2 regions of the Planococcus plakortidis genome follow, and region 2 is predicted to be linked to the other one. Evidence: riboswitches for the same ligand, from Rfam matches in the RefSeq annotation. Region 2 holds a riboswitch; the other holds the start of a gene.
The links. A riboswitch is a leader RNA that binds a small molecule or an ion and turns the genes downstream of it on or off. The one in region 2 is predicted to bind S-adenosylmethionine.
Positions count from the first base shown of each region.

Region 1: another riboswitch for S-adenosylmethionine. It lies ahead of BBI15_RS03045 (MetQ/NlpA family ABC transporter substrate-binding protein); the one in region 2 lies ahead of BBI15_RS13995 (methionine ABC transporter ATP-binding protein).

Region 1 is NZ_CP016539.2:569,985-578,050, forward strand. It holds gene BBI15_RS03025 (CPBP family intramembrane glutamic endopeptidase) at 1-746, opposite strand, end outside; gene groES (co-chaperone GroES) at 943-1,227, shown strand; gene groL (chaperonin GroEL) at 1,265-2,899, shown strand; gene BBI15_RS03040 (SDR family NAD(P)-dependent oxidoreductase) at 2,976-3,731, opposite strand; SAM riboswitch class I at 4,083-4,200, shown strand; gene BBI15_RS03045 (MetQ/NlpA family ABC transporter substrate-binding protein) at 4,309-5,139, shown strand; gene BBI15_RS03050 (acyl-CoA dehydrogenase family protein) at 5,161-6,333, shown strand; gene BBI15_RS03055 (DegV family protein) at 6,545-7,390, shown strand; gene BBI15_RS03060 (tRNA dihydrouridine synthase) at 7,615-8,066, shown strand, end outside.
Region 2 is NZ_CP016539.2:2,789,867-2,797,932, reverse strand. It holds gene BBI15_RS14010 (purple acid phosphatase family protein) at 1-109, shown strand, start outside; gene BBI15_RS14005 (pyridoxal phosphate-dependent aminotransferase) at 142-1,311, opposite strand; gene BBI15_RS14000 (carbon-nitrogen family hydrolase) at 1,397-2,191, shown strand; SAM riboswitch class I at 2,238-2,343, shown strand; gene BBI15_RS13995 (methionine ABC transporter ATP-binding protein) at 2,414-3,427, shown strand; gene BBI15_RS13990 (methionine ABC transporter permease) at 3,417-4,088, shown strand; gene BBI15_RS13985 (MetQ/NlpA family ABC transporter substrate-binding protein) at 4,101-4,931, shown strand; gene BBI15_RS13980 (carbohydrate kinase family protein) at 5,120-6,058, shown strand; gene BBI15_RS13975 (OsmC family protein) at 6,076-6,522, shown strand; gene BBI15_RS13970 (ATP-binding protein) at 6,673-8,066, shown strand, end outside.

The sequences.
Region 1 (8,066 bases), 1.0 Mb from region 2:
ATGAAGGTTTCGATCTTGTCCATATTGAGCTGGATGAGCATGACGTAGCCATTCAGCAGGATGTGCGCGATGATCGGGGTGAGGATGCGCTTGGTCCGCTGATAGAGGGCTGCGAGGATCAAACCAGTCGTAAAGTAGAGCAAGAGGTGCGTGAACTCGAGATGGACGAGCGCGAAGACGAGTGCCGAGATGGCGGTCGCGATCCAGAAGTTCATCGTCTGGTTCAAGGAACCGAAGACGACTCTGCGGAAGACCAGTTCTTCGAGTATCGGGCCGAACAGGACGACCGCGATGATTGCGTATGGCACGACTTCAGCGATTCGGACGAGCGTCTGCGTATTGGCGGAGCCCGGGTCGATGCCGATCGCCATTTCGATCATGGCGGCGATTGATTGGCCAACGATGAGCAAGAGAAAGCCGAGGACGCCCCAGCCGATTGCAGCGGGGAGGCTCGATTTTTTGCCTTTCCAGATGTTGAAGAAATTGCGGTCGCGCAAGATGAGGGCCATCGTAACTAAAAAGCCGACGCCCATCGTCAGGAAGATCAGCCAACCGGACGTCGAAGCGCGGGCTGTCGCATCGTCAAGTCCCTGGTCGCGGAAATAGCCGAGCGTCGGGCCGATAAAGAGGATCGGCATGAGCTGGACGGCTACGAAGACGAGCAGGACAAGGAGTGGCGTGCGCATGTTTTTACGCTTATAGCCTTTCGCTTTCTGGGAAGAGGCAGTTTTATGGGTTGAGGTCATGAAGTCAGATTCCTTTCTTTTCACATGCTCCTTTTATTGTAGGGCTTAACGGAAAAAGGCGCAAAGAATTCAAAACGCCATAAGGTTTCTGCTTGCAATTAACTGAAGATTTTATTAAACTTATTTATGGGTTAGCACTCAAAGGTTGAGAGTGCTAAACGACTAGTAGCTATTTAATTTGAGGAGGGTGTTTCAATTGTTAAGACCATTAGGAGATCGTGTCATCATTGAGCTCGTCGAAGTGGAAGAGAAGACATCTAGCGGAATCGTCTTGCCAGGTACGGCGCAGGAAAAACCGCAGGAAGGCAAAGTGATTGCGGTAGGGAATGGCCTTATCCGTGAAAACGGACAGCGCACAGAGCTGGACGTAACAGAAGGAGACCGCGTCGTCTTTTCGAAATACGCGGGCACAGAATTGAAATACGAAGGCAAAGAATACTTGATCTTACGTGAAAACGACATTCTCGCGATTGTCGGCTAAATAACCATAAATTCTATTTCATAGGAGGAACCGAATCATGGCAAAAGATATTAAGTTCAGTGAAGATGCACGCAGCCTGATGCTGCAAGGTGTAGATAAATTAGCGGACGCAGTCAAAGTAACGCTTGGGCCAAAAGGGCGCAACGTTGTGCTTGAGAAGAAATTCGGCACGCCGCTTATCACAAACGACGGCGTAACGATCGCCAAAGAAATCGAACTTGAAAACGCATTTGAAAACATGGGCGCAAAACTTGTGGCGGAAGTGGCTTCCAAAACAAACGATATCGCTGGTGACGGTACGACAACTGCAACGGTTCTTGCACAAGCAATGATCCGTGAAGGCTTGAAGAATGTTACAGCTGGCGCCAACCCTGTAGGAATACGTCGCGGCATCGAACTGGCTGTGGAAAATGCGGTTACTGGATTGCAATCCATTTCCCAGCAAATCGAAGGCAAAGAATCGATCGCGCAAGTAGCGGCGATTTCTTCAGGCGACGAGGAAGTCGGCAAATTGATCGCGGAAGCAATGGAGCGCGTCGGCAACGATGGCGTCATCACATTGGAAGAATCACGCGGCTTCACGACGGAACTTGATGTCGTAGAAGGGATGCAATTCGACCGCGGCTACCAGTCTCCATACATGGTGACAGATTCCGATAAAATGGAAGCGGTTCTTGAAAACCCGTTTATCCTTGTCACTGACAAGAAAATCGGCAACATCCAGGAAATCCTTCCAGTGCTTGAGCAAGTCGTCCAGCAAAGCAAACCGCTCCTCATCATCTCTGAAGATGTTGAAGGCGAAGCGTTGGCAACACTTGTCGTGAACAAATTGCGCGGCACATTCAACGCAGTGGCTGTTAAAGCTCCTGGATTCGGCGACCGCAGAAAAGCGATGCTCGAAGACATTGCTGCACTCACTGGCGCTGAAGTGATTACAGAAGACCTCGGCCTTGACCTGAAATCCACTAACATCGCACAACTTGGACGCGCAGCGAAAGTCGTCGTCTCTAAAGACAACACGACGATCGTTGAAGGCAATGGCGACTCCGAGAAAATCATCGCACGCGTGGCGCAAATCCGCAGCCAATTGGAAGAAACGACTTCTGAATTCGACCGCGAAAAACTGCAGGAGCGCCTAGCGAAACTCGCTGGCGGCGTAGCAGTCATCAAAGTCGGCGCAGCAACTGAAACAGAACTCAAAGAACGTAAACTGCGCATCGAAGACGCATTGAACGCAACACGCGCAGCGGTTGAAGAAGGCATCGTGGCAGGCGGCGGTACAGCGCTTATCAATGTCTATAACCAAGTGGCGCAAGTGGCGACTGAGCAAGAAGGCGACGTTGCGACAGGCGTGAACATCGTGCTTCGCGCACTTGAAGAGCCGGTTCGTCAAATCGCTACGAACGCTGGCCTTGAAGGTTCAATCATCGTTCACCGCCTGAAAACGGAAGAAGTCGGCATCGGCTACAACGCAGCAACAGGCGAATGGGTCAACATGCTTGACCAAGGCATCGTAGACCCAACGAAAGTGACGCGTTCTGCACTGCAAAACGCAGCATCCGTTGCAGCTATGTTCCTGACAACTGAAGCAGTCGTAGCAGATCTGCCGGAACCAGCAGCACCAGCTGGCGGCGGCATGCCTGATATGGGCGGCATGGGCGGCATGATGTAATCATTAGCCCATCTGGAAAAATCCCCTTTCACTTCATGTGAAAGGGGATTTTTTTGATATTGGAACGATAGGGATCCTACTTCCTAGAAGTGTACTGGAAAACCGGATCCATCAACTCGAACTCATAGGTGTCACTGTTGACCTTCCCGAGGACTTTTTCGCTATCGTAAAGCTCCAGCATAAACTGTGCCATCTCTTTTGCGGTGTGGAACTTCTGCACATTGTCGCTATAGCTGAAGTCATCAAGCTCCCGCGCCGTTTTCACGAATTCGGTTTCTGTCATGGATGGCGCGAGTATTTTTACTTTCATGAGTGCGCCGTTATCCTGCAGTTCCTGGGCCAGGCCTTCTGTAAATGCGCTCACGTAAAACTTAGTCGCAGCGTATGTAACGGCATTTGGCACGAGTCGGTAACCTAGGTCAGAGGATACGTTGATGAGCTGCGCCCCTTCTTGATCAGCATAGTCATGTGCATAAAGAGTGGAGAGGGTTGTGAGTGCTTCTATATTTACGCGAAGCATCTTTTCCGTTTTATGTACATCTTGTTCAGCAATAGTTGCACTGTTTCCGAAGCCGGCGTTGTTCACAAAGGTTTCGATGTCGTATTCTTTCAGGCTTTCGTACAGCGCGTGGACTTGCTCGCTGTCGGATAGGTCGGTGGGGTTGATGACGACGTCGAGATCGGCGTTCATGTCTTGGATGTTCTCCTTAAGCTTATTGAGTTCAGCTTCCCTTCTTGCTACAAGAATCAGGTTTTTGCCGCGTGCTGCGAAAGCCATGGCCGCTTCATATCCGATTCCTGAGCTGGCGCCTGTGATAACCGTGTACTTCATGTAAATCCCTCCATTGAAATGAATAGATAGCAAGTGTACAGAAACAATGAAACTCTCATGAAAGAATGCTGGCTCTTAAAGTGGAAGAGACAGCAATTTATAAACTAAGGATTTCTTGGAGTACTTGGAATTATAAGAGTTCTTAAATGAAGATTATACACTATTTTCCTGCCGGCAAAGAAACATACAGATTATCTTAGCAAGGAGCAGTACGTGAAAATACTCTTTTCTACTTTAGTGGTGAGGAGTATTCTGATGAAATGATTTCGAAATCCTCTATTGCCATAAAATCAAAGCTCTGCTATTGTATTAATCATATTAAATTACTCGGCATTATCCCGAGTACATAATTTCTTATCCAGAGAAGTGGAGGGACTGGCCCTTTGAAGCTTCGGCAGCGGAACAGATTGGATTCCAATTTGAAACTGTGCCAAATCCAGCAGGTGCGCAAGCGCTTGAGAGATGAGAAGAGCCGGACGGTGAGCCACTCTTCTTTTTTATGAAGAGGGGCTTTTTCTATTGGGCCGAAGTTGATAGCATTTCATTCAAAATAAAAAAGACCAAGGAGAGATGGCAGATGAACAAGCGTTGGGTTGGCATGATCGGGATTTCAAGTGCGTTGTTATTGGCTGGATGCGGCGATAGTGGGGAGGCTTCAGGAGATGATAAGAAAGAGGTGCGTGTCGGCTTTGGCGTCGGGACGTATGAGCAGCAATTCAAGGAAGGGATCTTGCCTATTTTGGAGGAGAAAGGGTATAAAGTGGATACGACGACGTTTTCCCAGAACATGCAGTTGAATCCGGCGATGCAGGAAGGCTCGATCGATGCGAGCATTTTCCAGAGCACGGCGTATATGGAAGGGATCAACGACGAACTCGGCATGGACATGACGGGCATCGCGTTTGTGCCGAGCGCGCCTCAAGGCTTGTATTCGGTGAATCATCAATCGCTCGATGAAGTGCAAGACGGCTCGACTGTCGGTTTGCCGAACGATCCGGTCAACCAGGAACGCGCAGTGCGCATCTTGGAGGAACTCGGGTGGGTGACGGTGTCAGACGATGCAGGCGTGACGGATTTTAATTTGAACGCAGTGGAAAATGCGGATTACGATCTGGACTTGAAAGTATTGGACCCAGCGCAGATTTTGGTGTCGCTTCAGGATATCGACTTCGGCGTCGTCAACGGCAACTACATCGCCAATGCGCCGGACCGCAAGATTACCGACGCCTTGAAAATCGAGAACACGCCGGAACAGCACCGGATTGTGGTGACGATTGAGGAAGAAAATGCGGATACTGAGTGGGCGAAAGATTTGAAGGAAGCTTATGAATCCGAGGAATTCCAGGAATACATCGAGTCGAACGAGCAGTACGACGGCTTTATTTTGACGGAGGAATGGACGCAATAGATAGAAGAAAGGTGAAGACTGATGGATATCACAAAAGCGAAAACATTCGAAGAACGCATGGACATATTGAATGAGACGGTGGCGCCGTTCACGGAGCGGGCTGCGCAAAACGATCTGGAGCGGAAATTCCCGTTTGAGAATTTCAATGAGCTGAAGGCGATCAATTATCCGGCTCTGACGATTCCGAAACAGTACGGCGGAGCGGGCATTTCCTTAGTTGAAATGCTGCGCTATCAGGAAGCGATCAGCCGCGCGGACGGGTCGACGGGTCTGTCGATTGGCTGGCATATGGGCATTGTTCAAGACTTGGGAGAAACGAATAAATGGGATGAAGCCGTGCTCGAGACTTTATTTGACGACATTAAAGCGCGCGGCGCCTTGATCAATAATTGCGCGACGGAAAAGCAGACCGGAAGCCCGACGAGGGGCGGCAAGCCGTCGACCACAGCGAGAAAAGTGGGCGGTTCGTGGGTCATCGATGGGCGCAAGTCGTTCACATCGATGGCGCCGGTGCTGGATTATTTCAATGTGACTGCTGTGATTGAAGAGACCGGGGAAGTGGGTTATTTCCTCGTGCCGCGGTCGGCTGGCGGTATAGCGATCGACGAAACATGGGATAGTGTGGCGATGACCGGCACGGGAAGCCATGATTTGGTGTTGACGAATGTCCGAGTCGAGGAATCGGCGTTGGTCGAGATCAGTGTGCCCGGTAAAAAGCAGCCGGCCGGATGGCTTTTGCATATTCCGGCGTGTTATCTCGGAATCGCTCAGGCTGCGCAGGATTACGCGATTCGTTTTGCGCAAGATTATTCGCCGAACAGTTTGAACGGGCCGATCATCGAGTTGCCGAACGTGAAACAGAAGATCGGCCAAATAGAATTGGAATTGCAGCGGGCGCGGCATTTTCTTTATTCCGTGGCGAAACAATGGGACGAATCGGACGAAGAACAGCGCTCGCAGATGGCTGCGGAACTCGGGGCCGTGAAAGTCGCAGTGACGAATTCAGCTGTCGACATCGTGGATTTGGCGATGCGGGTGGCGGGTGCACACAGCCTGTCGGAAAAATCGCCGTTGCAGCGCTATTACCGCGATGTGCGGGCAGGACTCCACAACCCGCCGATGGAAGATATGCTCATTCCCTCGCTTGCGGATTTTGCGATCGGCAACGCGAAATCAAAACAACCGGTCAAATAAGATAGAGCCGCGGATTCCTTGGGATCGGCGGCTTTTTCTTTTTATAATTGGAAAGATATAACGAATATAAGTGCAAATTATGTCGGCGCTTACATTAAATCCTCCTAATATGACATCTGTCACTAGCCACCACGGCAGAACCCCCTGTACGTTAACTACAGCAGACAACTGCTTCCGATATGGAATTTGCATCTAGAGGGGAATTTTTAGAATGAAAAAAATCGCATGGATTACGGATACAGCAGCGCAATTGGATGATGCATTCATCCAACGGCATCATGTCTATGTGTTGCCCCTTAGTGTCGTGTTTGAGGATGGGTCGTACCGTGAGTCGATCGACCTGACACAAGGAGAATTTTACGATAAATTAAAGGCGGCGAAAGTATCGCCGAAAACATCACAGCCGGCCATCGGCGAGATGACGGCCTTATACGAACAATTGCAGTCCGAAGGTTATGATTTGGCGGTGGCGCTCCATTTGTCGAGCGGATTGTCCGGTACTTACAATAGCGCGCTATCAGCTGCCGAAATGGCGGATTTCAAGGTGTACCCGGTCGACTCGAAAATCGGTTCATTCCCGATGGGGAAAATGATCGAGATCGGCAATGAATTGTTCGCAGCCGGGAAAGAACCGGAAGAAGTCGTGGAGACCATTAATCAATTAGCCGCCAAATCGCATCTGTCGTTCATTCCGTCGAGTTTGAACCAATTGCACAAAAGCGGGCGTGTATCAGGGACGCAGGCATTCCTCAGCAATATCCTGAACATCAAAGTGGTCATCACGTTCGTGGACGGAATCACGGTCATGAAGGAGAAAGTCCGTTCAAACAAGCGCGCCAAGGAAAGCGTCAATTCAGCCTTGCGTGCGGATATGGAGACGGGCATGGTGCCGGAAGTGGCGGTCATCCATTGCAATAACGAAGCCGGTGCCGAAGCATGGAAAAACGAATTAATGAAAGAGTTTTCTGGGCTGAAAGTGGAAGTCATCCCGTTGAGCGTCTGTGTCGGCGTCCATGCCGGCGAAGGCACGACCGGCTTGAGCTGGGTCAGTTATTGAAAATTTAGAGAATCATCAGAAACCCCTGGACTGCGGTCCTGGGGTTTTTTTGAGGACGAAAACAGCCCACTTTCCATGGGCACGCGAATCGTGTAAACTGTATAAGGTTAAGAAAAGAAGAGCATGTTGAGAAGTTGGACATTTTTGGGTTCCCATTATAGATGACAGTGAATTTTTGGATGAAGGAATGCTTCATCCCGTAAGGAAAGGATTGGAATTGAGTTATGAAAGAGAATTTTTGGCGTGACTTGCCGAAGCCGTTTTTTGTATTGGCGCCGATGGAAGATGTGACGAATGTGGTGTTTCGCCATGTCGTGGCGGCAGCGGCGAGCCCTGATGTGTATTTCACGGAATTTACGAATACGGAAAGCTATTGCCATCCGGAAGGCATCCACAGCGTGCGCGGGCGTTTGACGTTCACGGAAGACGAGCAGCCGATCGTCGCCCATATCTGGGGCAACAAGCCCGAGCATTTCCGCGACATGAGCATCGGCATGGCGGCGCAGGGCTTTAAAGGCGTCGACATCAATATGGGCTGCCCGGTCCCGAACGTTGCGGCCAAAGGAAAAGGCAGCGGCTTGATCAATTATCCCGATAACGCAGCGGAAATCATCCAGGCCGCGAAAATGGGCGGATTGCCCGTCAGCGTCAAGACGCGCCTCGGCTATACGAGTGT
Region 2 (8,066 bases):
TTCCCATCTGAAAGACGGAGAGAATGTACTGGCTGCCCAAGTGCATCAAGACGACCGCTTCAGTTCCGACCTGTATTGGGACATGGAAATGGTCGTTAATACAAAATAAAAAAGAAGGCATTGCGCCTTCTTTTTTTATGCCTATTTAGTGAAAATGCCCAATTTCTCGATTCGTTCAAGTGCTTCTTTGATGCGCTGTTCATCGACCAATAGGCCGACGCGGACGAAGCCTTCGCCTCCCGAGCCGAATCCGCTTCCCGCGGCGACAGCGATATCCGCTTTCTCCAGCAGGTAATCGGAGAAACCGACGCTCGTGAAGCCTTCCGGAACGGGCAGCCAGGCAAAGAACGACCCCTTAGGCGCTTCCACGTCCCAGCCGATCCGGCGGCATTCCTCGACCAATACGTGGCGTCTCTTTTCATATAGCCCAACAAGGCCGTCGACGCATGCTTGGCTTGCGCTGAGTGCTTCAGCCGCGGCAAGCTGGACCGCAGGGAAGATGCCGGCAAACAAATGGTCCTGGATCAAATTCAAGGCTTCGATCATCTTGGAATTGCCGACTGCAAACCCGATGCGCCACCCCGCCATATTATAGGTTTTCGATAGGGTATACATTTCGATGCCGACATCTTTCGCGCCGTCGGATTGCAGGAAGCTGACCGGTTTCTGGCCGTCGAAACCGATGCCCCCGTAAGCGAAATCATGCACGACCGCAATGTCGTTGTCTTTGGCGAACTGTACGGTCTCGTCAAAGAATGACTGGTCGGCCGTAGCGCCGGTCGGGTTGTTCGGGTAATTCAAATACAGGAGTTTGGCACGCTCTCGAACCGACTCCGACACATCGTCAAAGTTCGGCAAATAGCCCTTGTCCTGCTCGAGCTTCATCAAATCGATTTCGATGTCGGCGAGCGGTGCGCCGGACAGATAATCCGGATAGCCGGGATCTGGCAGTAACAGGGAATCACCTGGATTCAGCAACGCAATCGGCAATTCGACAAAGCCGATTTTCGTGCCGGAAAGAATGGCGACTTCAAGATCCGGATCGATATCGACGCCGTATTCCCGTTTGTAGAAATCCGCGGCCGCTTTACGCAATGTGCCGAGTCCCCGAAACGGCGAATAGCGATGCGTTTTCGGGTCCGCCACTGCCTCTTGCAAGGCTGTGACGATATGCGGCGGTGTTGGCTGATCAGGGTTTCCCTGGCCCAGGTTGATGACGTCTCGCCCTTCGTCGACCGCTTTTGCAACTTTTGCGACAAGCGCGGCGAAAAATTGGTCGGGAAGATTTTGTAATCGATTTGAAAAGTCCATGGAATCCTCCTCATTTTCTAAATAATTGCACATCTACCTCAAATCTTATAGAGTTTAATCTAAACTGTCTACAGGGGGAGAGAACATGAAGATCGCTTGTGTGCAGATGGATATCGCTTTCGGGGGACCGGAAACGAATTTTCAACGCGTGGAAAATTATTTGGAAGAAGCGGCAGAAAACGGCGCAGAGCTCATCGTCCTGCCTGAAATGTGGAACACCGGCTATGCATTGACGGAACTTGATGAACTGGCGGACGGCAATGGCCGAACGGCGGATTTCCTGAAACGATTCGCCAAAGAGCATCGCGTCCATATCGTCGGGGGCTCGGTCTCCACGAAGAAAAAGGGCGGTTTCTACAATACGATGTATGTGGTCGACAGCACGGGCGCACTCGTTTCGGAATACGACAAAGCGCATCGCTTCGGCTTGATGGATGAGCATATCCACCTCGAAGAAGGCCAGTCGCTCGGCACGTTCGAAATAGGCGGCGAGACTTTCGGCGGCGTTATCTGCTATGACATCCGCTTTCCGGAATGGCTGCGTGCACAAGCGCTGAACGGCGCAAAGGCCATCTTCGTGCCCGCGGAATGGCCGGCAGCGCGTATCGATCATTGGCGCATCCTGCTGCAGGCGCGCGCGATCGAGAACCAATGCTTCATCATTGCCGCAAACCGCATCGGCAGCGACCCGAAAAATGAGTTCGGCGGCCATTCGATGGTCATCGCGCCGTGGGGAGAAGTGCGGATGGACATGGGGCAAGAACAAGGCATTGGCTACACCGACATCGATCTCTCGGAAGTCGATGAAGTGCGGGGCCGCATCCCCGTATTCGATGACCGGCGCGTCCCATTGTACAAAAAGTTTGAAAAATCGCATTGACAAGCCATTGCCCCTGCAGGTAATATTGAAAACAACCAAATACGCATGCTTATCAAGAGAGACCGAGGGTAAGGCCCTATGACGTCCGGCAACCCCCATTTATGGGAAGGTGCCAAGTCCTGCAGAATGGAATCCATTCTGAAAGATAAGTCGAAATTCTAATTTTCGATGTCTCTTTTTGATAAAAGAGGCATTTTTTATTTGCCTGGGGGAGTTGACAGCATGATTCAAATCGAAAAACTGAGCAAAACCTATCAAACGAAACATGGCACGGTCAAAGGCGTCGATGATGTCACTTTGGAAGTGAAGACCGGTGAGATTTTCGGCATCGTCGGCTATTCCGGCGCCGGGAAAAGTTCACTCATCCGCTGCATCAATTTGCTTGAACGGCCAACGTCAGGCACGGTGAAAGTCGGCGGCCAGGATTTAACGAAACTGCGTGGCGACGGTTTGCGGAAAGCGCGCCTTAAGATCGGCATGATCTTTCAGCATTTCTACTTGATCAGCCAAAAGACGGTCGCTGAGAACATTTCATTCGCCCTTCGCGCAGCAGGCACACCGGGCAAGAAAATCGGACCACGCGTCGATGAACTGCTGGAAATGGTCGGCTTGTCGGACAAACGCAATGTCTATCCGGCACAGCTGAGCGGCGGGCAAAAGCAGCGCGTCGGTATCGCCCGCGCACTTGCCAATGACCCGGCCGTGCTGTTGTGCGATGAAGCGACATCCGCACTCGACCCGAATACGACTTTATCGATCTTGCGTTTATTGAAAGACATCAACCGCAAGCTCAATATCACGATCGTGTTGATTACGCATGAGATGAACGTCGTCAAGGAAATTTGCGACCGCATGGCGGTCATGCAGGCTGGGCAGGTCATTGAAGAAGGCCGTGTCTACGATATCTTCGCAGAACCGAAAACCGCTTTGACTAAGGAATTCATCTCGAGCGTCGTGTCATTCAATGTGCCGGAAGAAATCCTGAAGAAATGTGATGGCACGATCGTCAAAGTGTTGTTCAAAGGCGAGGTCGCAGGGGACGGCATTATTTCCGATATGCTGCAAAGCTATCCGGTCAAAGGGAATTTCCTGCACGGGGCGATCGAATACATACAGGAATTGCCGCTCGGCATTTTCGTGATGGAACTGAAAGGTGCTCAAACAGATGTGAGTCAGGCGCTTCACTATCTGGAGCAGCGTGAAGCGATTGTGGAGGTGATGGATCATGGGAATTGAATGGGAAAGAATCATCGAATTATGGCCGGAAATCCAAGTGGCGTTCTACCAGACCTTGATCATGATCGGCATCTCGCTCGCAGTGGCGCTTATTGTCGGCTTACCGCTCGGCATTTTATTGTTCGTCACGGACCGCGGCCTGTTCTGGGAAAACCGGCCGGTCAATTCCGTCATCGGGTTTGTCGTCAATATTGTCCGGTCGATTCCGTTCATCATTTTGCTGGTCGCACTCATCCCGCTGACGCAATTGATCACCGGTACGACGATCGGGCCGGTCGCAGCGAGCGTTTCCTTATCGGTGGCGGCGATCCCGTTTTTCGCGCGCATCGTCGAAACCGCGCTGCGGGATATCGATAAAGGCGTCATCGAAGCGGCCATCGCGGTCGGTGCCACGCCTTGGATGATCATCAAGGACGTGCTGTTGCCGGAAGCAAAGGCGAGCCTGATCCAAGGCATCACGCTGACGGTCATCAGCCTCATCGCCTATTCCGCGATGGCGGGCGTCGTCGGTGGCGGCGGCATCGGCGATTTGGCGATCCGTTTCGGCTATTACCGATATGATAATACGATCATGATCGTGACGGTCGTCATCTTGATCGTGCTCGTCCAATTGATTCAACAGGCAGGCGACTTTACAGCCAAAAAACTCGATAAACGATAAGGGGAGAATAACATGAAGAAACTCACATGGATATTGGCAGCGAGCGCGCTCACTTTAGCCGCATGCGGCGGAGAAGAAGCGGACACAGGAACGACAGAAGGCGGCGAAGCGTCGAAAGACATTAAGCTCGGCGCGACTGCCGGCCCTTATAGCGATATGCTGAACGCAGCGATCGTACCGGCGCTTGAAGAAAAAGGCTATACGGTCGAAACGATCGAATTCAGCGATTATATCCAGCCGAACAACGCGTTGAACAACGGAGAAATCGACGCCAACTTGTTCCAGCATACGGTTTATCTGGAAAACTTCGAAACAGAAAATGATATGGACCTGAGCGCCTTGATTACGGTCCCGACCGCGCCGATGGGCATCTATTCCAATGAGTTCGATTCGCTCGATGCGGTATCCGATGGCGCGACGATCGCGATTCCGAACGATCCTGTCAACGGTGCGCGCGCATTATTGATGCTGCAGGATGAAGGCTTGGTTGAACTCGACCCGGAAGCGGAAGTGCTTCAAGCGTCTGAGCGCGATGTGACGGAAAATCCGAAAAACCTGGTGTTCCAGCCGATCGAAGCGGGGCAATTGCCGCGCGCTGTTGAAGGCACAGACCTCGCAGCCGTTCCAGGCAACTTCGCGCTGGCAGCGGACATGGACTTACTTGATGCGTTGGCGCTCGAGAACATGCCGGACCAGTACCGCAATGTCGTAGCTGTTTCTGCTGAAAATGAAGACAGTGAACTGGCGGCGGATTTGGTGGAGATTGTCGAGTCGGAAGAATTTGAAGCGGTCATCGATGAGCAATTCGAAGGCTTCGGCAAACCGGAGTGGATGGCTGAATAATGGCATAAGCCGGCCGGAGAGTTTTTCTCCGGCTTTTTTTATGTGAAGACACCGTTGCTCTGTACTTTTCAAACTTTTCCCTTGCCCTGCTTGTTTTCTGTTGAAATAATAGGGAAAGTGAATTTCAACAGGCCACTGCAGGCAGTATCTGCAGCGGACAAGGGTTCTTTGGAGAAAGGGAGAGGATTATGGAATCTAACAGGCACGTCCTGACTTACGGCGACGCGTTTGTCGATTATATTGCTACGACTAAAAACAACGATTTATTCGATCTGTATCTCGGAGGCGCCACCGTCAACGTCTCTGCCGGCGTCAGCCGCCTCGGGGTTCCGTCGGCATTCATCACGGTTACCGGCGACGATGAGATTTCGGACTTTTTCTGCCAGGCGTTGCGGGCGGAAGGTGTCGATTTGACCCATTCCATCAAACATCCGGAAAAACGCATCAGCGGCGTCTATATTCATTTAACGGAAACGAACGATCGTGTCTTCGCTTCTTATGATAATGAAACGCCGGATGTGCAAGTGAAGGCAGAGGAACTGGCGGGTGAAGCGTTCGAATCGGCGAGCCTGTTCCATTTTTGCTCAGGGACGCTGTTCCATCCGGAAGCGCGTGAAACGACGGCGCAGGCTTTGGAACTGGCCAAGTCCCACAAAGTGATTTGTTCATACGATGTCAATATCCGGCCGCTGCGCTGGGAAAGCGAGGAGTTGTGCCGTCAAACCGTCCTGCGCTTTTTGCCGCAGGCGGATATTTTGAAATTGACGGTCGAAGAATTATTGTTCCTCATGGAAGCTGATTCAATGGAAGCGGGCATCGAGCGCCTGAAGGCTTACGGGCTGCCTGTCGTTTTTGTCACGGACGGGGAGCATGGCACGCACGCGGTATTTAAAGAGGAGACGATCCATGTGCCGGTTGTGCCGGTCAAGCCTGTGGATACGACAGGCGCCGGGGATGCGTTCATGGCAGGCATCATCCGTCATGTCCATTTAAATGGCATGCCGGAAGACCAGGAAGAATTGATTGCTTGCGCTGGATTCGGCAATAAGCTGGGGGCTCTTTGTGCAACGCGGGCGGGAGCCATCACAGCGATGCCGCGAAGCGAAGATATGGAAGATTGGGAATAGAAGAGGAGGAAACAGCAATGGCTTTGCATAGTTTTCATTTAACAGCAGACTGGCCCGGCAACCGGAACGATGTCGGGACCATCGAATCGGGGAATTTGAAGACGCAAATCTCGATTCCCCCGGAAATGGACGGCCCAGGAGTCGGCACGAATCCTGACGAAATGCTGCTCGGTGCGGCAGCGACTTGCTATATCATTACACTCGCCGCAATGATGGAGCGCAGCAAACTTGCGAAAGAGTCGCTGACGATGGAATCGGAAGGAATTGTAGAAGTCGAAAATGGAGTCATCACCTATAAAAAGATCATCCACCGGCCGAAAGTCGTCTTGCCAGCAGAAGCGGGGGAAAAGGAATTCAAGCTGGCCCAAAAACTCGCGGAAAAAGCGGAGTCTTCCTGCATGATCACGCGCGCCATCCAAGGCAATGTCGTAGTCGAGCTGGAAGCTGATATTACAAAAAAATGAAGCCACACCCTGATTTCCCGTTTGGGAGAACAGGGTTTTTTAGTGGGAAAATAATGTTTTTAGAGAATTCCAAGAATTTTTTCTTTCAGCCATTTTGGGATATGGTAGACTACATCTAATGAAAAACGGTCGCTACAGGGGACGGGTGCCATGAAAAAATTATCGCTGCAGACAAAAATCATCTTGCTGACGACTTCGCTCGTGCTGTTGACGACGGCGGTGTTCGGCGGGATTTTGAGCTATCAGGAAATTGCGGAAATCAAAGAGAATATCGGCCAACGGGCACAGGAGACGGCGATCGGCATTTCGGCCATGCCGACGATCGTCGAAGCGATGGACGACGAAGAACCAGCGCTGAAAATCCAGCCGCTCGCCGAATACTTGCGCAAGCAAGTGGGTGCTGAGTTCATCGTTATCGGCAATAGGGAGAGCGTCCGGTACTCGCATCCGGATCCCGACAAAATCGGCAAACGGATGGTCGGCGGTGATAATGACCGTGCCCTTCAGGAAGGCAAAGTCTATGTGTCTGAAGCATTCGGTTCGCTCGGCAGAAGCCTGCGCGGAAAAGCGCCGATCTATGACGGCGATGGACGCGTCATCGGTGTCGTCTCGGTCGGATATATGATCGATGATATTGAAGCGATCATTTTCGGCAATATCATGGACGTGATGGCACTGGCTTTATTGACGCTCGTCATCGGCGTCCTCGGCAGCATCCTGCTCGCGCGGAATATCCGAAAAGATACGCTCGGGCTTGAGCCACGGGAAATCGCCCGCTTGTACCAGGACCGGGAAGCCTTGCTGTCATCGATCATCGAAGGGGTCATCGCCATCGATAAGGACGGCCGAATCACTGAGTTGAACAGTTCTGCAGAAAAGATGCTCGCCATGGACCAAAGTTTCTTGCATACGCCGTCAGATGATATCCTGCCGGAACTGAGGATGGGCGAAACCTTGACGACAGGGAATTCATGGAAGAATAAAGAAATCCTGATTGGCGGCACCGTTTTTATCGTCAACCAAAAGCCGATTTGGGCAGATGGGGAAATGGTCGGCGCCGTTTCGACATTCCGTGAGAAAACGGAAGTGCAGGAAGTGCTGGAAACCTTATCGGAAATTCGCCAGTACTCGGAAAGCCTGCGGGCGCAAACCCATGAATACGCCAATAAACTGTATGCCATATCCGGCCTTTTGCAGTTGGAAGAGACCGAGGAAGCGGTACGGCTGATCCAGCAAGAGACGCATCATCACGAAAAACAGACGAAACACACGCTGAATCATATCGAGGATAAAAAAGTCCAGGCAATCCTGCTCGGCAAAATGGGGAAAGCTTCCGAGGCGAAAGTCGAGCTGTCGGTGGATGAAAACAGTTCGCTCGCCCAATTGCCTGCTCATGTCGATATTTCCAAAGTCATTCACATTGTCGGGAACCTGATCGACAACGCCATTGAAGAAGTCGAGTCGAGCGACAGGAAAGAAGTGTCTTTCTTCATTACCGATATCGGCAACGACTTGGTCATCGAAGTCCAGGATAGCGGACGTGG